2 regions of the Actinoplanes sp. NPDC026670 genome follow, and region 2 is predicted to be linked to the other one. Evidence: riboswitches for the same ligand, from Rfam matches in the RefSeq annotation. Region 2 holds a riboswitch; the other holds the start of a gene.

Region 1 (14,863 bases), on a different contig from region 2:
GGGGTGTCGGCGAGGGTCGCCTTGATCCGGGCCAGCCCGGCCGCGCCGCTCTGGCCGTCCACCGACAGGGTCAACGGCATCTGTGGTACGGCCTCGCGCACCGCCGGAATCAGCCTCTGCACCCAGGCCACGGCGGCCGGGTCGGTCGACACGAACTCGTTCTTCAACTCCACCGACAGCACCCGGCGGTCGTCGGCGTACGGCGTGAGGACCGCTTTCGCCCAGGCCGCGCTGCCGGCCGCGTCGGAGTAACCGGACCACCAGTCGAACAGGGTCAGCTTCACGCTCAGTCCCTGCGAACCGGCGATGCTGATGAACTTGCGCAGCCGCTCGGTGTACTCGGCCCGGGGCTTCGGGAAGCCGAACGACTGGGGGAAGACGATGATCCGCACGTTGTCCGCGCCGAGAGCGGCCGCCTTGGCCATGTCCGCCTCGATGCGGGCCGCGTCGAAGCCGGTCCACATCGCAGACCAGCCGGCGTTCGACGGGTAGTAGTTGATGGTCCGGGCGGTGGTGACCGCCGCGAGCCGGGACTTCAAAGTCACCGTCGTCTCGGCCCCGATCGTCACCGGCTTCGGGTCGCCCACCGGAAGAACCGACACCTGGGGTGTCGGCTCAGCCGCGGACGAGCCGGAGGCCGGAAGCGTGACAGCGAGCAGAAGAGTGGAAGCCAGGATCGCCGCGGCACGGGTACGAGCTGAGGTCACGGTGATTCGGAGCCCTTCGGTTCGTTCAGGTGGTGACCCCTCCTTTCGGTTGTCCGCCCCTTGGCCGTCAGGGCTGGGCTGATGCAGTGCCGTTGCGATCCGGGAGCGTGCCGGGAACCCGCCTTCATTCCGCCGATGGCGGCCGATGATTCCCCCTTCGGCCTCCCGGGGACGACGGGTCAGTCCGGGTAGTGGCGTGGGGTGTAGACGGCCGTGGTCCCGTCGCCGCGGGTGACCGCCCGGGTCTGCGACGAGCCGATGATCAGCAGGCAGCGCATGTCGATGCTCGCCGGGTCGAGCGCGGCCAGCGTGGTGATGCGCACCGACTCCTCCGGGCCGCCGACATCCCGCCCGACCACCACCGGCGTGCCCGGCCGGCGGTGGCTCCGCAACAGCTCCAGAGCTCGGACCAACTGCTCCCGGCGGGTCTTCGACGCCGGGTTGTAGACCGCGATCACCAGATCGGCGACCGCCGCGGCCCGCAGCCGGGACTCGATCACCGACCACGGTTTGAGCCGGTCGGAGAGCGACAGGATGCAGAAGTCGTGCCCGAGCGGCGCGCCGGCCCGGCTCGCCACCGCCTGCGCCGCGGTCAGGCCGGGCAGGATCCGCACCGGGACGTCCAGCCACTGCGGGTCCTCGGCCACCTCCAGGACGGCGGCGGCCATCGCGAAGACCCCCGGGTCACCGGAGGACACGACCGCCACCCGGCGGCCACGTTTCGCCAGGTCCAGCGCGAATGCGGCCCGCTCCGCCTCGACCCGGTTGTCCGAGGGGTGGCGGTTCTGACGCGGGTTCGGCGGAACCCGGTCCACATAGGGCCCGTAGCCGACCAGATCGTCGGCGTCGGCCAGCGCCTCCTGCGCCTCGGGGGTCAGCCAGTGGCGGCTGCCCGGACCCAGACCGACCACGGTTACCTGGCCGGCCCGGCCGGCGGTCGCGATCCGGCTCAGCGCCGTCGCGTTCGCCTCCTCCAGGCTGACCATGCCGGTCTGCCGACCCACGGTCCGGGCGGGCGGCGTGAGGACGACGTCCAGACCCGCGGCCCCGGCCCCGGCGGCTTCGGCGTCTGCGGCTTCGGTCCTGGCTGCTTCGGCCCCCGCGCCTTCGGTCCCGGCGGCTTCGGTGTCCGCCGCTTCGCTACCGGCTGCTTCGGCGTCCGCCGCTTCGGTCCCGGCCGTGAACGCGGTGGCGGCCGGGCTCGGCAGCAGGGCCAGCGAGAAGTACGGCACGGTCGCCGGATCGACGTCGCGCAACGGGCCCGACCGTTCCCGATCAGTGGTGGCGCGTTCCACATACCAGGCGTCGTCAAGACGGCCGGCCTGATCCAGCGCCTCCCGGACCCCTTCGAAGGTGCGGCCCAGCTTCATCACTGCGGCCGAGTCGGTGGCAGCCAGCCGGGCGGCCAGTTCCTTCGGCTCCAGGGTGCCGGGCAGGACGGTCAGCACCTCGTCCCGTTCCATCAGCGGCCGGCCCAGCACCGCCGAGGCGGCGCTCACCGAGGTCACCCCCGGGACCACCGCGGTCTCGTACCGCCCGGAGAGCCGTTTGTGCATGTGCATGTAGGAGCCGTAGAAGAACGGGTCGCCCTCGGCCAGCACCACCACGTCCCGCCCGGCGTCCAGGTGCGCGGCCAGCCGGGCCGCCGACGCCGCGTAGAACTCGTCGATGGCGCCCTGATAGCCGCCCGGATGATCGGTCGTCTCGGTGGTCACCGGGTAGATCAGGGCCTCCTCGATCTGGCCCTCCCGCAGGTAGCCGGCGGCGATCGCGCGGGCGTTGCTGCGCCCGTGCCGCGCCGCGTGGTACGCCACCACGTCGGCCGAGCCGATCAGCCGCGCCGCCTTGACCGTCACCAGCTCCGGGTCGCCGGGGCCCAGGCCCACCCCGAAGAGCCGCCCGGTCGGGGCCGTCACCTGCGAGGGAATCGCCGCCGCGGTGTCGCCGCGGGCTGCGTCGTCAGTCATCGAAGTCCTTGCGTGGGTTCTCCGGCCGTTCAACCAGAGGGGGATGTCGGTCCGGTCTTACTCGGCCGGGTTCGGCCTCGTTCGGCCTTGGCCGGTTTGTTCGGCCTTGCTCGGCTCGTCCGGCTCTGCTCGGCTTGCTCGGCTCTACTCGGCTCTACTCGGCTTCTGAGGCCAGGGCGTTCACCGCGGCGGCGGTGATGGCGCTGCCACCCCGGCGGCCGCGCACGATCAGATACTCCAGGCCCGACTCGGCCAGCGCCTCCTTCGACTCGGCCGCGCCGATGAACCCGACCGGGATCCCGATCACCGCGGCCGGCCGGGGCGCGCCCGCCTCGACCATCTCCAGCAGCCGGAACAGCGCGGTCGGCGCATTGCCGATCGCCACCACGGCGCCGTCCAGCCGGTCACCCCAGAGGTCCATCGCGGCCGCGCTGCGGGTGTTGCCGATCTCCGCCGCCAGCCCCGGAACCGCGGGGTCACGCAGCGTGCAGACCACATCGTTGGCGGCCGGCAGCCGGGACCGGGTCACCCCGGACGCGACCATCTCGGCGTCGCACAGGATCGGCGCGCCACCGAGCAGAGCCTTCCGCGCCGCGGTCACCACCCCCGGACTGAACCGGACATCCTCCACCAGATCCACCATCCCGCAGGCGTGGATCATCCGGACCACCACACGTGACACGTCCTCCGGCAGCCCCGACAGGTCAGCCTCGGCCCGGATCGTGGCGAAGGATCGCCGGTAGATCTCCGCGCCGTCACGCACGTACTCCATCGCTCAGGATCCCCTCGCCACCGCTATCGCATCTGCCAGCCGATCTACCCCCGCCGCGTGCTCCAGCCTGCCGTTCGCCGTGGTAGCGACCGGTTGGTCGTTCGCCGTGGTAGCGACCGGTTGGTCGTTCGCCGTGGCAGCGACCGGTCGGCCGTTCGCCGCGGTAGCAACCGGTCGGCCGTCCGCCGTGGCAGCGACCGGCCTGTCGTCCGCTGCGGTAGCGACCAACCTGCCGTCCGCTGCGGTAGCGGCCTGCCGGTCGTCCGCTGCTGTCGTGGCCGGTGTGAGGACGCTGATCCTCGCTGGTCGCGGGCTCGGGGTCGATGGTCCGACCGGGCCGCGATCATCGACCGGGGACCGGCCTGCGGGCACCGCCGGCTGCCGGACGGCGGCGGGGACGTGGACACCCGGCTCTTCGTCATCGGCCGGACGGTGGGTGATCAGGTAGCCGTCGGCGGTCGCCTCGGCGCGCACGTGCGGGAACGCCGGGCTGCCGCACGCGCGGGCGCACCCCACCCAGTGCACCGGGAGGCCGGCGATGAAACGGGCTGCCGTGGTGGCGTCGGCTCGCACGTCGGCCAGCGATTTCGCGCAGCCCGGCCGGCCCGCGCAGGCGGTCACGCCGGACCACGGCGAGCCCGGCGCCACGGCCAGCCCGGCGCCGGTCAGGCGGTCCGCCCACGCCTCGGCCGCCTCCGGCGCCAGATCGGGCACCACCACACCGCGCCAGGGCGTCACGATCAGCAGGTCAGCATTTTCCAGAACCCTCAGCGGCACGCCATCGAGCCGCCCCAGCGGCACCAGCGCCCCGACCGCCGAGAGCCCGTCCGCCTGTGGCACCACGCCGATCAGGTCACCTGGCTCGGGGGCGCCGGCAGGTGTCGCCACCTCGACCGGAACGGGCGTCACACCGAGCGCCGCCACCACCCGCGCCGAGACCCGGGCCGGACCGTCGGCCAGCTCCCGTAGCCGCCAGGCCACCGCCCCGCCGGACCGCTGCGCCTCCCGCTCCGCCAGGAACGCGTGGGCAGCGGCGAGGAGCACAGGCACGACGTCGTCATGGCCGGCCCGCAACCCGGTGTCGTGCCCGCCGAGCCGAATCGCGAACAGATCACCGTCAGCCGACACCCGCGGCCGGGGAACAACCGCACCAGCCCTAGTGGGACCTGGGGCGGCGTCGTCACCGGCCGAACAGGGGGTGGCATCGTCACCGGCCGAACGCGGGGCAGCATCGTCACCAGCCGAACACGGGGCAGCGTCGTCATCGGCCGAACGCGGGGCGGTGTCGTCACCGGCCGGGGGCGGGACGGGGATCGCGGCCACGTCGGCGGCCAGTGGGACCTGGCCGATGGCGAAGAGGAACTTGCCCGGCAGGGCGGCCAGCGAGGCGTCAGCCTGGAGCGCGAGGTCGAGCCGTCCTACGAGAGCGCGAAGGGGAGATCCGCACAGCGGGGGGGCCGCAATGTTCCGTACGTTGTCATGGGTCTGGGAAGGCAGCAGGCCCGCCGACCGCAACCGGGCCGCCAAGGCCGGCGCATCGCCCTCTCGTAATGCTCTGAGCTGGAGGTTTGCGCGGGAGGTCAGCTCCAGGCCGCCGTCGCCGAACTCCTCGGCGAGCTCGCGCAGCGAGCGCAGCTGAGCGCCGGACAGCAGCCCCCCTGGCAGCCGGACCCGGGCCAGCATGCCGTCGGCTGCGGCGTGCAGCCGCAGCGCGCCGGGACAGGCGTCGGTGTCCGACCAACGGGGAGTCATGGCCCGGATACTACGGCGGGCCCCCGACAGGAATTCACCTCCGTCGTGCGGCGGGTCGGGAGCGTCACAGCGGCCGTTCCGCCTTGACGCGGGACACCGGGGTTCGGAAAGGTTAGGGGCCAACGAGCGGCGACGCCGCGGAGGAAGCCGGTGTGAGTCCGGCGCGGTCCCGCCACTGTCACCAGGGGATTCTCTGGGAGCCAGAAACTCCGGTCGCCGTGATGTCCGTCTACCCGGGGCGCGGACCCCGAGGGGGAGTGCGCTGTGTTCCTGCTGCTGTCGACGTCCGACACCGACCTGCTCAGCGCCCGGGCCAGTGGCTCGGCGTGGCGCCCGGCCAACCCGGCCCGCACCGCTGTCGACGACCTGCCCGCCCTGCTCGACGGCGTCGATCTCGTGGTGGTGCGCATCCTCGGTGGCCGCCGGGCCTGGGAGGAGGGCCTCGACGCGCTGCTCGCGAGCGGTCTGCCGGTCGTCGTCCTCGGTGGTGAGCAGGCGCCCGACGCCGAGTTGATGAGACTGTCCACGGTGCCGGCCGGTGTCGCTGCGGACGCGCACACCTACCTGGCGCAGGGCGGTGCGGAAAATCTCGCGTCGCTGCACGACTTCCTCTCCGACACGGTGCTGCTGACCGGCAACGGGTTCGCTCCGGCGGTCGAGACCCCGCAGTGGGGTCTCCTGCCGAGGGCGGAGAGCAGCGGCCGGGAGACGGTCGCGGTGCTCTACTACCGCGCCCACCACATGGCCGGCAACACCGCCTTCGTCGAGGCGCTGTGCCAGGCGATCGAGGCCAAGGGCGGCCGGGCGCTGCCGATCTTCACGGCCTCGCTGCGGACCGCCCCGCCGGAGCTGCTGGCCGAGCTGCGCAAGGCCGACGCGCTGGTGGTGACGGTGCTGGCGGCCGGCGGCACCCGCCCGGCCACGGCGAGCGCGGGCGGCGACGACGAGGCGTGGGATGTCGGCGTGCTCGCCGACCTGGACGTGCCGATCCTGCAGGGCCTGTGCCTGACCAGCTCGCGGGCCGCGTGGGAGGCCAGCGACGACGGCCTCTCCCCGCTGGACGCGGCGACGCAGGTCGCGATCCCCGAGTTCGACGGGCGGATCATCACGGTGCCGTTCTCGTTCAAGGAGATCGACGAGGACGGGCTGTCGGTCTACGTGGCCGACCCGGAGCGGGCGCTGCGGGTGGCCGGCATCGCGGTGGCACACGCCCGGCTGCGGCACGTGCCGCCGGCCGAGCGGCGGATCGCGCTGATGCTGTCGGCCTATCCGACCAAGCACTCCCGGATCGGCAACGCGGTCGGCCTGGACACCCCGGCGTCCACCGTCGCGCTGCTCGCGGCCCTGTCCGAAAAGGGCTACCGGATCGGTGACTTCGGATCCTTCGACGGTGACGGCCTGATCCACACGCTGATCGCCGCCGGTGGCCAGGACCCCGACTGGCTGACCGAGGAGCAGCTATCGGAGAACAAGGTCCGGATCTCGGGTTCGGCCTACGAGTCCTGGTTCGTGACGCTGCCGGAGGATTTCCGGGAGAGCGTCGTGCAGCACTGGGGGCCGCCGCCCGGCGAGCTCTACACCGACGGCGGCGACATCGTGCTGGCCGCTCTCCGCGACGAGAACATCGTGGTGATGGTGCAGCCGCCGCGTGGTTTCGGGGCCAACCCGGTCGCCATCTACCACGACCCCGACCTGCCGCCGTCGCATCACTACCTGGCGGCCTACCGGTGGCTCGCCGACGAGTTCGGCGCGCACGCCGTCGTGCACGTCGGCAAACACGGCAACCTGGAGTGGCTGCCCGGCAAGAACGTCGGCATGTCCGCTTCGGACGGCACCGACGCGGCGCTCGGTGACCTGCCGCTGATCTACCCGTTCCTGGTCAACGACCCGGGCGAGGGCACCCAGGCCAAGCGCCGGGCGCACGCCACCCTGGTCGACCACCTGATCCCGCCGATGGCCCGCGCCGAGTCCTACGGCGACATCGCCCGGCTGGAGCAGCTCCTCGACGAGCACGCCAACATCGCGGCCCTCGACCCGGCGAAACTCCCGGCGATCCGGGCGCAGATCTGGACCCTGATCCAGGCCGCCAAGATGGACCACGACCTCGGTCAGGCCAACCGGCCCGACGACGAGGAGTTCGACGACTTCATCATGCACATCGACGGATGGCTGTGTGAGGTCAAGGACGTGCAGATCCGTGACGGGCTGCACGTGCTCGGCGCGGCCCCGGCCGGTGAGGCGCGGATCAACCTGGTGCTGGCCATGCTGCGGGCCCGGCAGATGTGGGCCGGCAAGGTGGCCGCCCTGCCGGGTCTGCGTGAGGCGCTGGGCCTGACGGAGGACGCGTCCACCGCGGAGACCGATCGGGTGGAGGCGGAAGCCCGCGAGTTGATCACGAAGATGGAAGAGGCCGGCTGGCCGGCCGTCGTTCCCGACATCTCCGACAACCCAGACGTGGTGCGGGTGCTGGAGTTCGCCGCCACCGAGGTGGTGCCCCGGCTCGCCAAGACCACCGACGAGCTCACCCATGTGTTGCACGCGCTCGACGGCGGCTACGTGCCGGCCGGCCCCAGCGGCTCCCCGCTGCGCGGCCTGATCAACGTGCTGCCCACCGGCCGTAACTTCTACTCGGTCGACCCGAAGGCGATTCCCAGCCAGCTCGCCTGGGAGACCGGCCAGGCGATGGCGGAGTCACTGCTCACCCGCTACCGCGCCGACCACGGCGAGTGGCCCCGCTCGGTCGGCCTCTCCGCCTGGGGCACCAGCGCCATGCGGACCGCCGGCGACGACATCGCCGAGATCCTGGCCCTCATCGGTGTCCGCCCGATCTGGGACCCGGCGTCCCGGCGGGTCACCGGGCTGGAGCCGATCACCGCCGAGGAACTGGGCCGTCCCCGCGTCGACGTGACGGTTCGTATCTCGGGTTTCTTCCGGGACGCGTTCCCGCACGTGGTGGCGCTGCTCGACGACGCCTTCAAGCTGATCGCCGAGCTCGACGAGCCGGACAACTACGTCCGCGAGCATGCGCTGCGCGACCAGGGCGAGCACGGCGACTGGCGACGCGCCCGGACGCGGATCTTCGGGTCCCGCCCCGGAGCGTACGGCGCCGGCATCCTGCCTCTGATGGACAGCCGGAACTGGCGGGACGACGCCGACCTGGCCGAGGTCTACGCGGTGTGGGGCGGGTTCGCCTACGGCCGTGACCTGGACGGGGTTCCGGCCCGTGGGGACATGGAGAACGCGTACCGGCGGATCGACGTGGCCGCGAAGAACATCGATACCCGCGAGCACGACATCATCGACTCGGACGACTACTTCCAGTACCACGGCGGCATGATCGCCACGGTTCGCGCGCTGACCGGTAAGGCGCCCGCGGCGTACATCGGCGACTCCACCAACCCGGACCAGGCACGCACCCGCAGCCTGACCGAGGAGACCGCCCGGATCTTCCGGGCCCGGGTGGTGAACCCACGCTGGATCGCCGCGATGCGCCGGCACGGCTACAAGGGCGCGTTCGAGCTGGCCGCGACCGTCGACTACCTGTTCGGCTACGACGCCACCGCCGGCGTGGTCACCGACTGGATGTATGAGCAGCTCGCCGCCAGCTATGTGCTGGACGCCGACAATCAGGAGTTCATGCGCCAGTCCAACCCGTGGGCGCTGCACGGCATCACCGAGCGCCTGCTGGAGGCGGCCGACCGCAAACTGTGGGACTCGCCGGAGCCGGAGACGCTGGCCGCCCTCCAGCAGCTCTACCTGGAGACGGAGGGCGACCTGGAAGACGGCCCGGCATGACCCGCTGAAAGACGGACGACGGCCCGGGGTGACCGCTGGAAGAGGGCGGACAACCCGGCGCGACAGGGGTCAGGCCTGCCGGCGGCGCAGCAGATAGGTGTCCATGATCCAGCCGTGCCGCTCACGGGCCTCGGTCCGGGTCGTCACGATCTCGTCGCCCACCTCGGCGACCGGCCCGGCCGCCAGCAACTCGTCGGGCGTGCTCACGTAGGCGCCCCAGTAGATGTCGGCGTCCGGGTACTTGGTGAACGCATGCTGGGCGTCGAGCATCACGACCACGTCGTCGGCGCCCTCCGGCCAGCCCTCGGCCAGCCGCCGCCCGGTGGTGACCTGGAACGGCTGCCCCACCCGGTTGAGCCCGACCCGGTGTTTGGCGGCCAGCGCCGACACACTGCTGATGCCGGGGATCACCTCGAACTCGAACTCGACCGCCCCGCGCTCCAGGATCTCCTCGAGGATGGCGATCGTCGAGTCGTAGAGCGCCGGGTCGCCCCAGACCAGGATCGAGCCGATCTCGTCGTCCTTGAGGTGCTCGGCGATCAGCTCCTCCAGGACCAGGGACCGCCGGTGCCGCCAGTCGGCGACGGTGCCGGTGTAGTCGGCCGGGTTGCGGTCACGATCCGGGTCGCGGCCCTCGATGATCCGTTTCCGCGGCTGCGAGTAGCCCCGGATCAGGCGTTCCCGCAGCTCGATCAGGCTCGCCTTGGTCTCACCCTTGTCGAGCAGGAAGAACACATCGGTCCGGCCGATCGCCTTCGCCGCTTGCAGGGTCAGATGGTCCGGGTCGCCCGCGCCGATCCCGACTACACAGATCTTCCGCACGCCCTGAGTCTGCCTCACCCGCGGCGGCGGGCCGCCGCCAGGCCGCTGCGATGAGCGATGGCGACGAGCTGCGCGCGACTCGCGGCCTCCAGTTTGGTCAAAATCCGGTGGACGTACGTACGGACGGTCTCCGGACTCAACGACAGCGCCCGAGCGATCGACGCGTTGTCGTCGCCGTCGGCCAGAGCCGTGAGCACCTCCAGCTCACGGGCGGTCAGTCGGTCCAGCCCCAGGTCGGCGGCCGGTTGTGGCGCCGTCGCCGCGTGGGCCATCACCTGCCGGGTCACGCCGGGGGAGAGGACCGGCTCCCCGCGGGCGGCGGCCCGGACGGCGTCCCGCAGCGGCCCGGGCGAGGTGTCCTTGAGCAGGTATCCGTCGGCGCCGGCCCGCATCGCCCCGAGCACCTCGTCATCGGTGTCGAACGTGGTCAGCATGAGGATCGCCACATCCCGGCCGGCCGGTTCGGCCCGGAGCTCGCGGACCGCGGCGATCCCGTCGCCACCGGGCATCCGGATGTCCATCAGGACGACGTCCGGCCGCAGCCGCCGGACCAGAGCGGCCCCGGCCACCCCGTCGGACGCCCCACCGACCACCTCGATCGGCAGCGGGCCGCTGAGCCCGGCCGTCTCGGAGGGCGGTTCCGGGTCGTCGCCGGTGAGCAGCGCAGTTATTCCCGCTCGGACCAGCGACTGATCGTCGACGAGCACTACCCGTACCGAAATCATCTGATCGTCTCCAGAGGCAACGCCGCACTGACCCGCCAACCGTGTTCGACCGGCCCGGCGTCGAGCCGGCCCCCGGCCGCGGCGACGCGTTCGCGAAGCCCGGTCAACCCGGCCCCGCTCGCCCCCGGCTCGCCGGACACCCCGTCGTCCTCGACGCTGACCAGCAGGATCCCGTCGTCCGCGCGGATCTCGACCGCGATGCTGCGCCCGGCCGAATGCCGGAGCACGTTCGTGACAGCCTCCCGGACCAGCCGGTATGCGGTCGCCGCGGTGGCCGGATCACCGACCGGCTCGATCGCGGCGCGTACCCGGAATCCGGCATCCCGCGCGGTGTCCATCAGCGCGTCGAGGTCACCGAGCGACGGCTGCGGCCGCAATTTCCGGACCGTGCTCCGCAACTCGGTGAGCGCATCGGACAGCGCCCGCGCCACATGATCGAGGGCGGCGACCGCGGCGTCCGGCCGGCGGGGCGCCTCCTGCCGGGCCACGTTCGCCTGGATCGCGGCGACGGTCAGCGCGTGCCCGATCGAATCGTGCAGTTCCCGGGAGAGTTCCTGGTTGTGTTCGTGGATCCGGCGGCCGGCCTCCAGTTCGATCTGGCGGCCGGTGAGCGCGGCGATCCGGCGCCGGGCCCGGACCAGCTCGCCGATGGCGATCGCGGCGGCCATCAGCGCGAGGTGGCCGATCCCGTCGTAGAGCACCACGAACCCGAAGTCCTGCCCCTCACGCAGCCGGAACACCACCGAGACGACGAGCGCGACCAGCCCCGCGGCGACGGCGATCCGGCGGTGCCCGGCCTCGGCGGCCGAATACAGCGCGGCGGCCACCGGCACCGCGACCCCGATCGCCGGAAAGCCTGCCGCATAATAGGCGAAAAGCCCAAGAACGGTCAGGATCGCCACGGTACGGGAGTGCCGCCGCCGCCCGAGCATGAGGGCTCCGAGGGCGGCCGCCCCCAGGTAGGCCCCGCCGCTTCCGGGTTCGCCGCCCAGCCCGGCCGTGGCGATCAGCGCCAGCACCCCGGCGACCCCGGCCGCGACCGCGACGTCCACCAGCACCTTCCGCACGTCTCGATGCTAGGCAGAGTTCGCCGGATCCGGGTACGCCAGAAAGCGACACCCCGGCCGGACGCCGGCTCAGCCGGGGTGGATCGGGGCCGTCGGGGATGCCTCCCGGCCGCCCGCCGGCTCAGTCGGGCAGGATCGGCACCGACGGGGACATCTCCCGGCCGATCATCGCGGCCCGCCGCAGCGCGCTCGACCCGAACCGGTCACGAACCCGGTCGACCGCCGCGTCCAGCCCGTCGTCACGGGGTGGCTCGAACGGCAGCTCCATCTGCACCGCGCCGTCCCCGTCGAGGTTGCTGACCGCCACCCCGACCAGGGTGAGCCCCCGCTCGGTGATCAGCGGCCACGCCTCGCGCAGCAGATCGACCGAGGTCCGCAGCACCGCGCCGGTCTGCATGGTCGCCTTGAGCAGGCTCCGCTGCCGGGTGGCCCGGCTGAAGTCACCGAACCGCAGCCGCAACGTGATCGTCCGCCCGGCCCGGTGCGCCTTGCGCATCCGCTGCGTGACCCGGTCGACGAGAGCCCCGAGAACCGCCTCGACCTCGGCGAAACCACGCGACCCGGAGCCGGAGCGCCCGAGCGCACATTGCGCCCCGATCGAGCCGCGCCGCCGCCCGGTCTCCACCCGGCGTGGGTCGCGGTTGTGCGCGAGCGCGTGCAGATGCCGCCCGGCGCCGTCACCGAGCATGGCGACGAGTGCCGCCTCCCCGATCCGCGCGACGTGCCCGACCGTGTGGATCTGCCGCTCCCGCAGCTTGGCGGCGGTGACCGGCCCGACTCCCCACAGTCTCTCCACCGGGAGCAGGTGCAGGAACGCCAGCTCCCGCCCGGGTGGCACGACCAGCAACCCGTCCGGCTTGCCGACGCCGCTGGCCACCTTGGCCAGGAACTTGGTCGGCGCCACGCCGACCGTGATCGGCAGCCCGGTCCGCGCGCGGACCTCGGCCCGCAGCCCGATGGCGATCTCCTCGGGTGTGCCCCGGATCCGGCGCAGGCCCTCCACGTCGAGGAACGCCTCGTCGATGGAGATCGGCTCGACGAGCGGTGTGGTGTCGCGGAAGACCTCGAAGACGGCTTTGCTGGCCGCCGCATAGGCGGACATCCGGGGCGGCACGACGACGGCCTGCGGGCAGAGCGCCCTCGCCCGGCCGAGAGCCATCGGAGTACGCACTCCGAACGCCTTGGCCTCGTAGGAGGCGGCCAGCACCACACCGCCACCGACGAGGACCGGCCGGCCACGCAGCGCGGGATCGTCGCGCTGCTCGACCGACGCGTAGAACGAGTCCAGGTCGGCATGCAGGATCATGCCGCCACTTTAGTACACCTGTTCGATTCTCAGGGGTCGAACGGAGCGGCGGCCGTCACAAAGATCTGGGGGAATCTCGTCCCGGAATTCCCGGTTCTCAGACTTGAGTCACCCATGCTCGAAGATTCGAGGAGCCACCCATGCTCACCACCCTCACCGCCCGCGTCCTGGAGGGCTCGACCCGCAGCTCAGGCGCCCGGTTCGACGCCTACCGGGTGGACGGCACGTTCCACATCGACATCGACCTGCCCGGCGCCGACACCGCCTCGATCGACATCACGGTCGACGGCGCCGCGCTCACCGTCCGGGCTGAACGCTGCAGCCCCGAGCGAGAGGGGCGGGCGACCGCCACACAGTTCGATCTGTCCGAGCGGTTCGACACCGACCGCCTGGAGGCCCGGTACGCCGACGGTGTGCTGAACCTGAGCATCCCGGTCCTGGCCGGCCGGCGCTCAGTGCGCGAACTGGAGCCAGTTCAGGTTGACGAAGTCGCCCCCGTCGTTCGCGGTGAACGTGAGGAAGACGGTGTGGACACCGGAGACCGGCTGGAGGACGGCGGCGTTCGTACGCCAGGATTGCCATCCGCCGGTGTCGCTCACCGAGAGCTCACCGACCGGGGCGGCGTCCCGGCTGTCCAGACGGACCTGTAACCGGCCGGCGATGCCGGTGCCCGACGCGATCCGGATCTTCACCTGGGTCGCCGGCACGTCGCCGAAATCGAAGTTGTCGAACCGCAGGTGGTCGTCGCGGTTGATCCAGCCGACGTAGAGTCCGCCGCCCTCGTCCTCGACGTCCTCGGTCTCCGCCCCGGCCAGCTCGGTCGCCGACTCGGCCTGGATCACCGGGTAGGGGACGGCGCTCGCCGACGGCGACGGCTCGGGCGCCGCCGAGGTGGCGGCCGGCGCCGCGGCCGAGGTGGTGACCACAGCCTGTGGCGTGACCACCGGATCGGCCGGGGTGTCCTGCCAGCGGCCGATCAGATAGCCGACCAGCACCAGGCCGGCGCCGCCGAGCACGGTCACCACCTTGCGCCGGTTCTGCCAGGACTTGGTGCGATAGACGGTTGGAGATCGCTGATCCACCCGGACAGGGTAAAACGAACCGCCTCCCGTGCCATCGGCGCGGGAGGCGGTTGTCGATCACATGCGGTGGATCAGACCACGGCTCCGGACTCCGGGAAGTGGCAGGCCGCGTCCGAGCCGTTCGGGTTGGGCACGAGCACCGGCGCCTCGGCCGAGCACTTCTCCTGCGCCTTCCAGCACCGGGTGTGGAAGACACAACCCGACGGCGGGTCGATCGGCGACGGGACGTCGCCCTCCAGCTTGATCCGGCCCGCAGCGCCCAGCTTCGTCACATCCGGCACGGCGGAGAGCAGAGCACGGGTGTACGGGTGAGCCGGGTTCTCGTAAATCTGCTGACGCGTGCCGACCTCGACCATCCGGCCCAGGTACATGACGGCGATCCGCTCACAGAAGTGCCGGACCACGGCCAGGTCATGGGCGATGAAGACGAACGACAGGCCCAGGTCACGCTGGAGCTGGCGGAGCAGGTTGACCACCTGCGCCTGGATCGACACGTCGAGCGCGGACACCGGCTCGTCGGCGACGATCAGCTTCGGCTTGAGCGCGAGGGCCCGGGCGATGCCGATGCGCTGGCGCTGGCCGCCGGAGAACTCGTGCGGGTACCGGTTGTAGTGCTCCGGGTTGAGGCCGACCGTCTCCAGCAGCTCCTGGACCCGCCGCTTCACGCCACCGGGCGGCTCGATGCCGTTGACCTCGAGCGGCATCGCGACGATCCGGCCCACCGTGTGCCGCGGGTTCAGCGACGCGTACGGGTCCTGGAAGATGATCTGGATGTCCTGGCGGAGCTTGCGCAGCCGGTTGCCCTTGGTGTGGGTGATGTCCTCACCCTCGAAGGTGATCTTCCCGGAGGTCGGTTCGAGCAGCCGGA
Region 2 (14,863 bases):
GCGGATCCGCGGCCGCGGCGCCCTGATCCGCGGCACCAACGGGAAGTCGAACGGCATCGTCCCGTTCCTGAAGACCCTCGACGCCGGAGTCGCGGCAGTCAACCAGGGCGGCCGGCGCAAGGGCGCGGCGTGCGTCTACCTGGAGCCGTGGCACCCGGATGTCGAGGAGTTCCTGGAACTGCGCGACAACACCGGCGAGGAGTCCCGCCGCACCCACAACCTCAATCTGGCCAACTGGATCCCGGACGAGTTCATGCGCCGGGTCGAGGCCGACGAGGAGTGGTCGCTGATCGACCCGTCCGACGCCCCGGAGTTGCCCGATCTGTTCGGCGACGAATGGACCGAGGCCTACCGCGCGGCCGAGAAGAAGGCCGTCAAAACCGTCAAGGCCCGCGATCTGTACGGGCGGATGATGCGCACACTCGCACAGACCGGCAACGGCTGGATGACGTTCAAGGACCGCTCGAACGCCCTGTCGAACCAGACCGGCGAGCCGGGCAACACGATCCACCTGTCGAACCTGTGCACCGAGATCCTCGAGGTCAACAACGACGACGAGACGGCGGTGTGCAACCTCGGATCGATCAACCTGGGCGCGCACACGACGGCCGACGGCGTGGACTGGGAGAAGCTGCGGGAGACGGTCCGGACCGCGGTCGTCTATCTGGACCGGGTCATCGACATCAACTACTACCCGTCGAAGCAGGCCGCCGCCTCCAACCCGCGCTGGCGTCCGGTCGGCCTCGGGCTGATGGGTCTGCAGGACGCGTTCTTCACGCTGCGGCTGCCGTTCGACTCCGACGAGGCTCGCTCTCTTTCCACGCGGGTTCAGGAGGAGATCTTCCTGACCGCGCTGGAGGCGTCGGTCGCGCTGGCCGAGCAGTTCGGTCCGCACCCGGCCTACCCGGAGACCCGGGCCGCCAAGGGTGACCTGCACCACGAGCTGTGGGGTGCTCAGGTCACGCAGGCCGACCGGTGGACGGCGCTGAAGGCGAAGATCGCCGAGCACGGTCTGCGAAACTCGCTGCTCATCGCGATCGCGCCGACGGCGACGATCGCATCGATCGCCGGCGCCTACGAATGCATCGAGCCGCAGGTCTCCAACCTGTTCAAGCGCGAGACGATGTCCGGCGAGTTCCTGCAGATCAACACCTATCTGGTACGGGAACTGAAGTCCCGTGGACTGTGGACCGCCGCCATCCGGGAGCAGATCAAACGGGCCGAAGGTTCGGTACAGGGCATCGCCGAGTTGCCGGCCGATGTGCGTGAGCTGTTCCGTACCGCGTGGGAACTGCCGCAGAAATCGCTCATCGAACTGGCCGCCGCCCGTGCCCCGTTCATCGACCAGTCGCAGTCACTGAACCTGTTCATGGCCGCGCCGACCATCAACAAGCTCTCCTCGATGTACCTGTACGCGTGGAAAGCCGGTCTCAAGACCTCGTACTACCTGCGTTCGCGTCCGGCGACGCGCATTCAGCAGGCGACCGTCTCAGTCGCTCCTGCGGCGGTCGTACCGGTACAGGTCGCGCCTGTATCGCTGATCCCGGCGCTGACCGAAGCCGAACTTTGCTCCCTGGAAAACCCCGAATCATGTGAGGCCTGCCAGTAATGCTGCTCGACCCCGGAATGGACCTGACCCTGCGGCCGATGAAGTACCCGCACTTCTTCGACCGGTTCAAGGACGCCATCAAGAACACCTGGACCGTCGAGGAGGTCGACCTGCACTCCGACCTCGCCGACCTCGCTCGTTTGAGTAAGTCCGAACAGCACCTGGTGTCGCGGCTCGTCGCGTTCTTCGCCACCGGCGACACGATCGTGGCGAACAACCTGGTCCTCAACCTTTATCAGCACGTCAACTCGCCCGAGGGCCGGTTGTACCTGTCGCGGCAGCTGTTCGAGGAGGCCGTACACGTCCAGTTCTATCTGAACCTGCTCGACACCTACGTCCCCGACGAGCAGGAACGGTTCGAGGCGTTCGCCGCAGTCGAGAACATCCCCTCGATCGCGCGCAAGGCCGAGTTCTGCTTCAAGTGGATCGACTCGGTCTTCGACCTGCGCAAGCTGGAGACCAAGGAGCACCGGCGGGCGTTCCTGCTCAACGTGATCTGCTTCGCCGCCTGCATCGAGGGGCTGTTCTTCTACGGCGCCTTCGCGTACGTCTACTTCCTGCGCTCCCGTGGCGTTCTCCAGGGGCTCGCGTCCGGCACCAACTGGGTGTTCCGCGACGAGAGCATGCACATGGCGTTCGCTTTCGACGTCGTCGACCAGGTGCGAGCCGAGGAACCCGATCTGTTCGACGCCGACATGGAACAGCAGGTCCGCGACATGCTCGCCGAGGCCGTCGAATGCGAGGTCCAGTTCGCGGCCGATCTGCTGGAGCAGGGTGTCTCCGGCATATCACTGGGTGACATGCGCGAATACCTCCAGCACGTCGCCGACCGGCGGCTCGCCGCGCTCGGCATCGAGCCCGTCTACGGCAGCAAGAACCCGTTCGCGTTCATGGAGCTCCAGGACGTTCAGGAGTTGTCGAACTTCTTCGAGCGGCGCGTTTCCGCGTACCAGGTAGGGGTCTCCGGAAGCGTCAGCTTCGACGACGACTTCTGACCGCACACCGGCGCCCCGCGGAAGACTTCCGCGGGGCGCCGTGCGGTGATCGGCCGGCAGGCCGATGATTCATGCCGATGATCCGGACGGCCGGTGCCCGGGCTGGAACGCGGCGGCGAGCGCCCGGGGTGCCCCGTCGAGCTTCAGTCGCGGTGTCCCGTACGCGATCCAGGACGAATCGACGAAGTCGACACGGAATCGCCGCTGCAGTCGGTAGCGCTCCCATCGTGTGCTGGTGATGTCGGTGCGTGCGACCTCCCAGCGTGCCGTGAGCCGATCCGGTTGGTCGGCGGCACACAGCAGGAGGCGACGATCGGTGACGACGGTGACCCTGACCTGCCTGGTGAACCGGATGCTCTGGTGCGCCTGAACCAGTCGGGCCGCCCGCGACCCGGGCTCACCGGCCGCGGCCACTCCGTGTAGCCAGTCGCTGGCCCGCTCGGGCAGGTAGTCCAGGGGCTTCGTCAAGCCGAGCAACACCGAGGAGACCATGAGGAACTTGTATCTGGTCCACACCGGCGGGTCCGGCAGCGCTTGATGGGGCATGTTGCCCGGCGCCAAACCCACCGTCAGCGCGGCGCGCAGTGACTCGCCGGGAAGCATCAGCGCTTGGGCCGCCTGTGACCAGTGGGCCGACATGGCTCACACACTAGCCACACTCTACCTCTCAGTTACGCTCTGCTGAGCACACGACTGGTAGTCGCCGGGCCGTCTACTCCGTCGACCAGATCAGCACCGAAACGGCCGTATCACCCGGTCGCATTGATCGCACGGATCCATCGCTGTCCACGTCCCAGGAACGCGGCGAATGCCAGTGCGATGGTATTGGGCCAACCGGCGCTGCCGGTCAGATCGCCGTACATGTGGGTGAGGAATCCGACGTACACCAGGGCGGCGAACACCGTGACCGCGACTACCGCACGCCAGTCGGTGATCGTCGCGGCCAGCGCACCCACCACGACCGCCATGACGAGAAGGCGTTCCGGTCTGGAGGAATCGAACGTCGCCGTCATCGCCTGCCTGTTCTCAAACCGGCTGCCATTGCTGGTCGCTGATGTGGAAGCGGGACTTTCCGTTGCTCTTGGCCGTGTACATGGCGATGTCGGCCTGCCGCAGCAGCTCGCTGCGCTGCAGCGTCGCGCATTGTTGGACGGCGGCACCGAGGCTCGCCGTGACGGTGAGGGTCAGGTCCGCGACGGCGAACGGCCGGGCGAAGGCGTCCACCAGCAGACGCGCCTGATCGGCGAGGCCGGTGACCTCGTCGCCGGTGACCAGTACAGCGAACTCGTCGCCGCCGAGGCGGGCGGCCAGGCTCGTGCCGGGGATGTAGGCGAGTAGCCGGTGCGCCACGGCGGTGAGCAGCGCGTCGCCGACGGCGTGTCCGTGGGTGTCGTTGACTTGCTTGAACCCGTCCAGGTCGAGGTAGAGCAGGCCGGCCGACCCGGGCCCGCCGGCCAGGGCGACGGTGTCGATGCGTTCGAACAGGGCGGCCCGGTTGGCCAGGCCGGTGAGCGCGTCGCTGTAGGCGAGCTTGCGCAGCTGCTGCTGGCTGTACCGCAACGCGGTCTCGCTGGCTTGCAGGTGCCGGACCGTGGCGTGCAGGTCGGCGGTGAGCCGCTGGTTGTCGCGCATGCTGAGCATCTGACGGCCGACCACCAGCAGCACCAGCACCGTCGACAGCACGTACAGCATCGGGCCGACCGTGCCGCGGTACAGGGTGACGGCCAGCGACACTGTCACGGCCGCCGCGAGCGGCACGTACGGCAGCATCACCCACAGCCGTGGCTCCGCCCCACGATGCCGGCCACCCTCCGGGGCGGTCCGGCGCTGCAGGCCGGCGGCGGCCCCGATCGACAGGAACCCCAGAATCCATCCGAGGTCGAAGATGTTGCTGGTGACGTAGCTGTCGCTGTTGACCAGATACGCGAAGCTCGTGTCGGCGAAGGCCAGCGCCAGATAGCCGGTGCCGAGCAGGCCGAGCACCCGTCGCTGATCGCGTCGCACCCGCGCGAACAGAATGAACATCATGCTGCCCACCACGACGTCACCGGCCGGGTAGGCCAGAGTCACCAGCCACTCGAGGGTGGTCGCGGCGCCCGCGTGGTACAGCTGGCCGAGCACCAGGGCCCAGCTGAGGTAGAACAGCGAACCGGTGATGATGAGGCCGTCGATCACCGAACGCGCCGCACGCCGGTGCGCGCCGATGAGGGTCGCCGCCCCGGCCACGGTGAGCGGCACGAGCGCCAGGTAGCCGGCGTCGGCCCAGGACGGGAACGGCGCCTCGACGCCGTCGACGTTCTCGTACCACGTCCAGATGACCTGACCGGCCGCCCAGCTGAGCGCTCCCGCGCCGAGCAGCCCCCAGCCGCGGCGGTCCCGGCCGGCGGTGCCGGGCCTGGTCGCCGTCCACACCCCGGCCAGGCCGGCGTACAGCGAGGTCAGGCCCTGGGCCAGGTTGGTGAACAGCACGGTCGCGTCGGGCCCGCCGATCACCGCCAGCAGCCATACGACGGCGACCACGCCCGGTAGCAGATGCGCCGCCACGAAGGATGCCGTTCCGAGCCGGCCCCGCGTCGGCGGGCTGTCCAACGGCGGTGGCAGCAAAGTCGACGGCTCCTCTCCGTAACCTGGCCGCGATGGTCACGACTATGGGCGGGGCGAACCCGGCTCCAGCGGTATCCCGATCGGCACCCCACGGCTGTTGTTGAGGCATCTGAGTCGGGTGCCGATCACCGTCGCGGCAGCCGCCCGACATCGTCGTCCTCGACCTCGGCCTGCCGGACATCGACGGCACCGAGGTGATCCGGGCACAGGATTGCCGTGTTCGGTCTGCTGTCCGATGTCGTCCAAGGCCGTCCAAGATGACGACCCGATGAGCAGGGGATACGTCACTGTTTCTTTGCTCGGCAGGTCGGGACGCTGGTGCGCGACGGCCGCCGGACTTCGATGTGTTCGTGGGAGGTTCGGGATTGCGCTTCTTCCGCCGCGGCAGCAGATCGCCCGGTCCGGAATCCGGCTCCTCGGTGGAAGGCCAGGCCGGGCCGCCGGTGGTCACCCACCTCTACATCGACCGGCCGGTCTTCCTCGGCACCGTGCCGGCAGACGCGACTCTGCCGGAGCCGTCCGAGGTGTTCGCGTTGGCGGTGGCGTCGCTCGACCTGGAAGCCCGGCTCGGCGGGTTGAACCTGCCGTCCGCCACGCAAGCGGAAGCCCTCGTGGAGACCTTGTCGACGTTGGAGCCGCAGGATCCCGGGATCCACAGTCCGCAGCTGGGACTGATGCTCGCCGTGACGGCCGGATGGCGGCTCGGGACCGACCGTGCCCCGCAAGCCGGAGTGGAGGCCCGGACAGCGGTCGAGAAGCTGTTGCGTTTCGCCGACCAGCCGCGACGTATTCAGGCCGCGTTGTTGTTCGCGTTCTGGTCAAGGCGCGGGTGGCCGGCAGCGAAGGCCGTACCGACGACGCCTTGTCCGCCGAACAGCGCGCCCGGGTGATCGCCGCCGCAATGGGATTTCCGGAGACCTCGCCGGTGTCGCCCGCCGCGACCGATGACCCCGTCGCGCAGGCGGAGGTGCTGATCGACAAGGCGATCGCTCTCAGCAGGCAGGGCCGGCGTGAGGCATCGGCGGAGATGCTGAACGGTGTGATCGCCACTCTCACCAGGCTTCGCGACGAGTCCGCCACTGCGCCGGGCGGCCTCGATCGAACTCTGTTCCGGGCCGCGTGGCGTCTCGCGGTGGTGCTGCAGATGGGCACCGACGCGGTGGCCGCGCTACGGGCCGGCCGGCAGGCTCTGGAGTTGGGGCGTGCGCTGCTGGCCGGCGACGCCGATGAGCAGGTCATCGCCGGGGTCGTCGTCATGGCCGCCGACGTCGCCGAGATCTTCTTCGCGACGGGACTCACCGACGCCGGGCTCGATCTGCTCATGGAGGCCGAGCAGTGGTCCGGCGACGGCACGGAACCGGCGTTGCTGCGTGCGCGGAGCACCGTGCTGCACAACTGGACCGCTGCCGGGCTTCGGATGCTGGCCGCGCCGGAGGCACCCGAACCCACCCGGCAGTCCCTGGAGAACCTCGCCGCAACCGCCACCGAGGCCGTGGGTCTACGCCGGCGGCTGCGCGACCCGAGTGACGGCGTGTCGCTCTACGAACTGGCCAACTCGCTACGACTGCTCGCCCAGATTCGCATCGCGCTGGGTGACAACGCACCGGGCGCCGACTCGGTGGCCGAGGCGTACGGGCAGGTCGAGTCGTTGTCACCGGGACAGGCGGTGAACCAGTTGAAGTCGCAGCTCGACGCCATGGTGCGCATCCTGGAACGGATCGCTCCAGCCGATGTCGCCCAGCAGCGCGCCATGGGCAGGATCCCTGGATGAACCGACGGACCTGCCCCGCGGCCATGTCGGGCACACGCCGTCATCGGCGGTCCCGCTGACATGGAGGTCGAATTCGGAGACGTCCTGCGCGGCCTGATGGCCAACCGCCGTCTGACCGTCCACGGCCTCTGCGTTGCGGCCGGCCTGGCTCATGCCGACGTCGGCCGGCTGCTGCACGGTGACCCACCCCGGCCGAGGATCCTTCGGCAGATCGCGCCGGCCCTGGGAATGTCCCCGAACGACCTGCTGGTGATCGCCGGCCTTTCCGTGACGGACGTTGAACCGCGCAAGCAGCACCCCCTGCATCGGGAGTTGATCTTCCTCAGGGCCGCTGCGAGCCGACTGTCACGAGAACAAGTCGCAACGCTGATCGAACACGCCTATCAGCTTCACCAGGGCAGCGCCGGCACGGGTCGGGACGCTGAGGTCGAGTAGTGGACCGCGCGCGGCCGGACAGGCGAATGGCCGGGACTCCACGAGCCCCGGCCTTTCGTGCAGCTCACGCTGCGGCGGTCTCCTCAGCGGCGACCGGCCGTGCGGGGGCGCCGCGCGGTGTGACCAGCGCGCCGAAGGCGATGCCGAGGACCGTCCACAGGACTGTCTGCACACCCAGCGACGTGATCCGGAAGTCCCACAGCAGGCTCGCCGGGAAGGTTTCCGGAACCTCGTTGATGTCCGGCAGCAGCAGGTACGCGATCGACACGACGACCAGGAACGCGACCACACCGGCGGCCGCCCGGCGCCACTCGACGGTCTGGGTGCGGGCGGCGATCACCGACGCCCACACCGCGACCAGGCCGAGTACCAGCACCGCCAGGTAACTCCAGGTCCGCTGGCCGATGGTCTCCGGATCACCGACGGCCGGCGGGTTCGGCGGATACTTCAGGAACGGCACCACCACGATCCCGGCCAGCGCGGCCCCGGCCAGCGAGAACGCGGCCCGGCTGTCGCTGGGGGTCCGCAGACGGCGGCGCAGCAGCGTGAACGCGGTCGCCAGGATGCCACCCATCGCGATGCCGTACAGGGTGGTGGCCAGCACCAGGCCGGCCTTCTGGCCCTCCCGGCTGACCAGCGGCTCCTCCTCGACGGCGCCCGGCTCGGCCGGCGGCGCGGCGGCCTTTTCGATGGCGATCGCCGCGTCGATGTGGGTCTCGCCGAACGTGTAGGCGAACGCCCCGGCCAGCAGGCCGGCGATCAGGCCCGCGAGCAGGCCGCGCAGCAGCAGCGAAATGTAATTGTGGCCGGTCGTGGTCAGTGACATGGCACACCCAGCAGGTGCCGGCCGTCGTGCATGAGCTCGGACATGGGTCCTCGAACCTCCTACGGGATGACGCGTCCCGTTCGTGGGGCCTGCGGTGAGCGAGTTCTCTGACTCCCGGCCCGCCGAAGCAAGCCGGTCACAGTGGCGCGACCGCACCGGACTCACACCGGTTTCCCTCACGTCACCGCAGATGGCAGCCTCAACCTAGTCGCGCATCGAACGGCGGCACAACCGCCCGCCTGCCTGGCGGCCCGGTTCCGGGCGTGTTTAGGATCGTCGACACCAGCCGTGGTGCTCGGGAAGCCGGTTCGATGCCGGCGCGGCCCTCGCCACTGTGTTCGGGAAGTCGACGGCCCTCGTCCTCGCGAGGTCACTGGGCTCAATGCCTGGGAAGGCCGGCCGCCGACTGCACCTCCCGTCAGCCAGGAGACCGGCCACGGCAGACGTACGACTCCGTCCACGAGGTGCTGGAAGGCGGTCCCGCTGTGCGGTTCCCCATGCCCTGGCGCGTTGCCGCGCCGTTGTCCCTGTTCGCCGTCGTGCTCACCGGCTGCTCCGGCCCGGCTGAGCCGGTCGCGTCACCGAGCGCATCGGCCGGCCCCGTCGCGATCACCAATTGCGGCACGCCGGTCACCGTCACCGCGCCGCCGGCGAAGGTGGTGACGATGAACCAGCCGGCCACCGAGATCATGCTGGCCCTGGGTTTGCAGGACCGGATGATCGGCACCGCCTACCTCGACGACGCGATCCTGCCCGCCTACGCCGGCGCCTACGCGAAGGTGCCGGTGCTGGCCAAGGAGTATCCGAGCAGGGAGAAGCTGCTCGAAGCCGAACCGGACTTCGTCTACGCCTCCTTCAACAGCGCCTTCAGCGACGAAGGGGTGGGGGACCGGGCCGAGTTGCAGAAGCTCGGTGTCGGCACGTACATCTCCCCGGCGGGCTGCCCGAAGGAGACCCGCCCGGCCAAGCTCGGCATCGCCGACGTGTTCGGCGAGATCCGCGAGATCGCCGCGATCTTCGGCGTCACCGGCCGCGCCGAGACGCTGATCGCCGACCAGCAGGCACGCATCACCAAGGCGGCCGGCAGCGGCAAGGGTACCCGGGTGATGTGGTGGGACGGCGGCACGGACGCGCCCAGTGTCGGCGCCTGCTGCGGCGGCCCCAACATGGTCATGGAGGCCGCCGGGGTGACCAACGTGTTCGCCGACGTGACCGGCAGCTGGGCCGACAGCAGCTGGGAGACTGTCGCCGACCGTGACCCCGACGTCATCGTGCTGATCGACGCGAGCTGGGATCCGGCCGAGGCGAAGAAGACCTTCCTGGCCGGGCACGCCACCCTCAAGGACCTGCCCGCGGTCCAGCAGCAGCGCTATGTGGTGATCCCGTTCTCGTCCACCACCGCCGGCGTCCGCAACGTCCTCGGTGTGGAGGCCCTGGCCCAGGGGATCGCCGGGCTGCCGCCGAAGGCGGGAAGCTGACCGCCGTCGCGGCGCGCACCGGCCGGACGGCCGTGGCCCTGCTGGTGCTCACGGCCGTCCTGGCGGCGTCGGTGGGTGCGGCGGTCACGGTCGGTCCGGCGGACCTCTCCATCGGCACGGTGTGGGCGGTCATCGGCGAGCATCTCGGCGTGGGCGATGCCGGGGTGTCGGTGTTGCGCGCCCACATCGTCTGGGACCTGCGGCTCCCGCGCGTGCTCGGTGCCGCGGTCGTCGGCGCCGGGCTGGCGGCGGCCGGGGCGGTCATGCAGACCGCCACCCGAAACCCGCTCGCCGACCCGTACCTGCTCGGGGTGTCGTCCGGTGCGGCGCTGGGCGCGGTGCTGGTGATCGTGGCCGGGTTCGGCGCCGGGATGGTGGCCGTCGGTGGTGGCGCGTTCGCCGGGGCGCTGGCCGCGTTCACGATCGTGGTGGCGCTGGCCGGGCGGCGGGCCGCGCTCAACCCGACCCGGGTGGTGCTGACCGGGGTGGCGATCGCGCAGCTGTGTGCGGCGCTGACCTCGTTCGTGATCATCTGGGTGGCCGATCCGCACGCCACGCAGAGCATCACGTTCTGGCTGTCCGGTTCGCTGGCCCGCTCCGGCTGGAGCGCGATCGGGTGGTCCGTACCCGCGCTGATCCTGGTGTTGATGTTGATTCTCGGGCATGCCCGGACGCTGAACGCGTTCGCCTTCGGGGAGGAGGCCGCCGCCACGCTGGGTGTCGACGTCACCCGGACCCGCTGGTTGCTGCTGGTCGCGGCCGCCCTGCTGACCGCCGTGCTGGTCGCGGTGAGCGGGGCGATCGGTTTCGTCGGGCTGATCCTGCCGCACGCCGTGCGGATGTTCACCGGCCCCGACCACCGGCTGCTGCTGCCGGTCGTGGTCCCGGCCGGGGCGATCTTCCTGATCTGGGTCGACACCGCCGCCCGCACCGTCTTCGAACCGCGGGAACTCCCGGTCGGGGTGCTGACCGCGCTGCTCGGCGTGCCCGCGTTCATGTTCCTGCTGCGCCGGCGGGAGGTCCGCGGCTGATGCTCGACGTCACCGGCATCACCTGGACGGCCGCGGCCGCCCGCATCCTCGGCGAGGTCACCTGCACGGTCGCGGCGGGCAGCCTGGTCGGGCTGCTCGGCCCGAACGGCTCCGGCAAGACCACCCTGCTGCGCGTCGCCGCCGGCCTGATCCGCCCCGACAGCGGGCAGGTCACGATCGGCGGCGACGACGTGGCCGGTCTGCGCCGCCCGGCTGTGGCCCGGCGGATCGCGCTGCTGGCCCAGCACGCCGACACCGACCTCGACCTGACCGTGGCCGACGTGGTGCTGCTCGGTCGCATCCCGCACCGCGCCTCCCGCTGGTCGGGCACCACCGCCGACCACACCGTCGCCGCCGAGGCCCTGGCCCGCGTCGACCTGACCGGCTACGAACACCGCCGCTGGCACACCCTGTCCGGCGGTGAGCGCCAGCGCGCCCAGCTCGCCCGGGCGCTGGCCCAGGAACCCGAGCTGCTGCTGCTCGACGAACCCACCAACCACCTCGACATCGGACATCAACTTCAACTGCTTCATCTGGTACGCCGAAGCCGCGTCACCACCCTCGCGGCCCTGCACGATCTCAACCTGGCAGCGATGTTCTGTGACGTCGTGGTGGTCCTCGACGCCGGCCGGGTCGTCGTCACCGGCCCGCCTGCCGAGGTGCTGACCGCTCGTCTGCTCGCCGACGTCTACCGGGTCGACGCCGACGTGCACCTGACCGAGGGGCGGCCGGTCATCGCGTTCCGGCCGCCGCAGTCATGAACCGCCGGGTGCTGCTGGTCGCCCGGTCGGTGACCCATCACGGCGGCCACGACGCGATCCACCGGCTCGCTGCCGTGGTGGGGGAGTCGCTGGGCGTACCCGTGCAGGGATGTTTCCTCGACGGCGCCGAACCGTCGCTGCACGCCGCGCTCGACGCGGCGGCCGACGCCGGACAGGTCGTCCTGGTGCCCACCCACGTGCCGCCGGACCGTTACCTGGACACCTGGATCCGTCGTGCGGTCGCCCACTGGCGGCAGGCCCGCGCCAGTGACCTGCCGATCGTGGTCACCGCGCCGCTGGCCGGGCAGCCCGCCCTGGCCGGCGCGGTGATCGAGGCCGTCGCCGGTGAGCACACCGTGCTGGGCGGCAATCCGGGACCGTTTCGCAGCCCGGCGTGGTCCCAGATCACCCGCCATCGCCGGCAGGTGCTGGTCTGCCGGGGGCCGCGCTGCTCGGCCTACGGCGCCGGGCCGGTCGCCGCAGCCCTCGCCGACCGGCTGGCCGAACACGGTCTCGGTGACGACGACGTGCTGGTCACCGCCACCGGCTGCCTGTTCCCGTGCAACCTGGGCCCGCTGGTCGTGGTCCACCCTGACGACATCTGGTATCAGCACGTCGACCCGGACCTGGCCCGCCGCATCGCCGACGGTCATCTGCGCGACGGCCGGCCGGTCGACGGCCACGAACCACGACGCTCCTGACCTCTCCCGTTTGTGCACGGCATCACACAGTTGCCAGATCTTGGCAACAACCCGCAACGGTCAATATGCTGCCGCGGAATCGTGAAGGAGAAACGATGGACGACGTGCAGGCGATGCACATCGCGAACGGGATCGTCAACGGTCCCGTCTCAGCGATCTTCATAGTGATAGCAGTGGCCGGCCTCGCGGTCTGCGTGTGGCGGGCCAAGACCGACCTCGACGACCGGCTCGCCCCGATGGCGGGCCTGGTCGCGGCGTTCATCTTCGCCGTGCAGATGCTCAACTTCCAGGTGCTCCCGGGCGTGTCCGGCCACCTGCTCGGCGGCACCCTGGCGGTGATCCTGGTCGGGCCGTGGGTCGGCGCCCTGTGTGTGGCGACGGTGCTGCTGGTGCAGTGTCTGGTCTTCGCCGACGGCGGCCTGACCGCGATCGGGCTGAACGTCACCAACATGGCTCTGATCGGCACGGCCGCGGCGTACCTGCTGGTCGCCCTGCTGCTGCGGGTCCTGCCGCGCACCGCGGGCGGGCTCGGCGCGACCGCGCTGATCGCCTCGATCGTCGGCGTGGTGGTCGCTTCCCAGGGCTTCGTTCTCGAGTACGCGCTGGGCGGCACCACCGAACTGTCGCTCGGCGGGATCGCGGCCACGATGGCCGGGGTGCACACCCTGATCGGCATCGGTGAGGGCCTGATCGCCGCCACCACCGTCGTCACCGTCGCCAAGGTCCGCCCCGACCTCGTCTACGCCCTGCGCGCCTTCCGTAAGCAGCCGATCGGAGCCAAGGCATGAAGAAGTTCCTGATCGCCGGGCTGTTCGTGGCGCTGCTGCTGGCCGGTGTGGTGTCCAGTTTCGCCTCCGGCAGCCCGGACGGCCTCGACTACGCCGCCCGCGAGGGCTGCACCTTCAACGCCGACGACGAGATCACCGGCGGCACCTGCATGGCCCAGCAGGAAGGCGACCACCAGCTCGCCGACAGCCCGCTCGCCGACTACGGCATCAAGGGCATCGACAACGAGTACCTCTCCACCGCCCTCGCCGGCGTCTCCGGGGTCCTGCTCACCTTCGCCATCGGCGGCGGCCTGTTCTGGCTGCTCCGGCGCCGTTCGACCGCTGACGAGAAGGTCTGACGGCGGCTCGTGCGTCACAGAAGGGCGTTTCGGCCGCGGTGATCCAGCGGCCGGGACGCCCTTCGCTGTTCAGGCTTGCTGTTGCCGGCAGTCGCCGCAGATCCCGGTCAGGGTGATGCCGACACTGTCGAATGCGAAGCCGGTGGCCTCCGCGGCGGCGGCCAGCGCCGGTGCGACAGCCGACGCCGGGATCTCCGCCTCATGGCCGCATCGCGCGCAGACCGCGTGATGGTGGGGCTGGTCGGCCATCCCGTACCGGGCCTCGCCCTGGCGGCCCAGCACGTGCACCACGTGCTCGTCGGCCAGCGTCAGCAGCACCCGGTGCACCGTCGACCGGTCGATCTGCGGGAACCGGGTGGTGATCTCGTCGTGCACCTCCTGCACCGACAGATGCCCGCCGTGGCCGATCAGCGCCTCCACGATCGCGCCCTTGGCGATCGTCCAGCGGCGTCCGCCGGCGCGGACCCGCTCGCGGACCGCTGCCAGTCTCTCGTGCTGCTGCACCCGCATCACAACCCACCTCGTGTTCCGTTGCCCCCGCCGGCAGTCACGTTATCCCGGATGCCCCCGTCGCCCGGGTGTCAGGCCACCCGCGGTGAGTGGTTCGCTGCCGGCGTAGGCGGTGAGGGCGGCCAGGACCTGGCGTGCCGCGGTCACGCCGGGTTCGCCGATCTGTTGGATGACCTGCTGCTGTAGTTCGTCCTGCAGGCTGCGGTCGAGGTCGGTGGCGGCCTGACCGGCCTCGGTGATGACGACGATGCGTTGGCGGATGTCGCCGGGCGCTCCTTGGCGGTGTGCGTAGGCGCGTGCCTCCAGCAGGCCGACCCGCTGGGCGGCGTCGTGGACGGTGATGCCCAGGGCGGCGGCGAGCTCACCGATGGTGTGGTCCCGCTGGGCGAGGGCGGCCAGGATCGGCATGAGGCCGCTGTGCAGGTCGGGATATCCGGCCCGGCGCAGGTGGTTGCGGCGATGCTGTTCGCAGGCGGCCTCGGCCCGGCGGCAGAGCGCCACCAGGCCGGGCAGGTCGTCGGTCATCGGGTTCAGGTGGCCGGGGCGGCGGCGAGGTGGCTGCGGATCCAGTCGGCGACCGCGGTGGCGGTGCGGTCCTGGGTCAGGGACTGGAAGATCGTGGGCAGATCACCGCGGCGGGCGCGGGAGTCGCGGTCCATCACCGACAGGTCGGCGCCGACCAGCGGGGCGAGGTCGGTCTTGTTGATGACCAGCAGGTCGGCGGTGGTGACGCCGGGGCCGCCCTTGCGGGGGACCTTGTCGCCGCCGGACACGTCGACGACGAAGATCTGTACGTCGATCAGGCCTTTGCTGAACGTGGCGGTGAGGTTGTCGCCGCCGCTCTCGACCAGGATCAGGTCGAGGTCGCCGAGGGTGTGTTCGAGGTCTTCGATGGCGTCGAGGTTGGCGGAGATGTCGTCGCGGATGGCGGTGTGCGGGCAGCAGCCGGTCTCGACGGCCCGGACCCGTTCGGGTGGCAGTACACCGTTGCGCAGCAGGAAGTCGGCGTCCTCGGT

Evidence for each region. A riboswitch is a leader RNA that binds a small molecule or an ion and turns the genes downstream of it on or off. The one in region 2 is predicted to bind cobalamin.
Region 1: another riboswitch for cobalamin. It lies ahead of cobN (cobaltochelatase subunit CobN); the one in region 2 lies ahead of AB0E94_RS28920 (CbtA family protein).

The regions. Positions count from the first base shown of each region.
Region 1 covers NZ_JBEZXU010000011.1:136,226-151,088, reverse strand. The annotation lists gene AB0E94_RS13720 (glycosyl hydrolase) at 1-707, opposite strand, end outside; gene AB0E94_RS13715 (precorrin-2 C(20)-methyltransferase) at 887-2,674, opposite strand; gene AB0E94_RS13710 (precorrin-8X methylmutase) at 2,829-3,446, opposite strand; gene AB0E94_RS13705 (nitrite/sulfite reductase) at 3,450-5,198, opposite strand; cobalamin riboswitch at 5,307-5,429, shown strand; gene cobN (cobaltochelatase subunit CobN) at 5,463-8,993, shown strand; gene cobF (precorrin-6A synthase (deacetylating)) at 9,063-9,815, opposite strand; gene AB0E94_RS13690 (response regulator transcription factor) at 9,830-10,540, opposite strand; gene AB0E94_RS13685 (histidine kinase) at 10,537-11,607, opposite strand; gene dinB (DNA polymerase IV) at 11,729-12,913, opposite strand; partial or broken gene AB0E94_RS13675 (Hsp20 family protein) at 13,054-13,350, shown strand; gene AB0E94_RS13670 (carbohydrate-binding protein) at 13,366-13,995, opposite strand; gene AB0E94_RS13665 (dipeptide ABC transporter ATP-binding protein) at 14,067-14,863, opposite strand, start outside.
Region 2 covers NZ_JBEZXU010000032.1:93,333-108,195, reverse strand. The annotation lists gene AB0E94_RS28960 (ribonucleoside-diphosphate reductase subunit alpha) at 1-1,609, shown strand, start outside; gene AB0E94_RS28955 (ribonucleotide-diphosphate reductase subunit beta) at 1,609-2,604, shown strand; gene AB0E94_RS28950 (hypothetical protein) at 2,674-3,243, opposite strand; gene AB0E94_RS28945 (hypothetical protein) at 3,354-3,617, opposite strand; gene AB0E94_RS28940 (GGDEF domain-containing protein) at 3,631-5,124, opposite strand; gene AB0E94_RS28935 (hypothetical protein) at 5,574-6,098, shown strand; gene AB0E94_RS28930 (hypothetical protein) at 6,071-6,979, shown strand; gene AB0E94_RS28925 (helix-turn-helix transcriptional regulator) at 7,040-7,414, shown strand; gene AB0E94_RS28920 (CbtA family protein) at 7,479-8,240, opposite strand; cobalamin riboswitch at 8,319-8,459, opposite strand; cobalamin riboswitch at 8,513-8,694, shown strand; gene AB0E94_RS28915 (ABC transporter substrate-binding protein) at 8,738-9,718, shown strand; gene AB0E94_RS28910 (iron chelate uptake ABC transporter family permease subunit) at 9,751-10,749, shown strand; gene AB0E94_RS28905 (ABC transporter ATP-binding protein) at 10,749-11,510, shown strand; gene AB0E94_RS28900 ((2Fe-2S) ferredoxin domain-containing protein) at 11,507-12,211, shown strand; gene AB0E94_RS28895 (energy-coupling factor ABC transporter permease) at 12,307-12,999, shown strand; gene AB0E94_RS28890 (PDGLE domain-containing protein) at 12,996-13,337, shown strand; gene AB0E94_RS28885 (transcriptional repressor) at 13,407-13,847, opposite strand; gene AB0E94_RS28880 (MarR family winged helix-turn-helix transcriptional regulator) at 13,890-14,372, opposite strand; gene ureG (urease accessory protein UreG) at 14,378-14,863, opposite strand, start outside.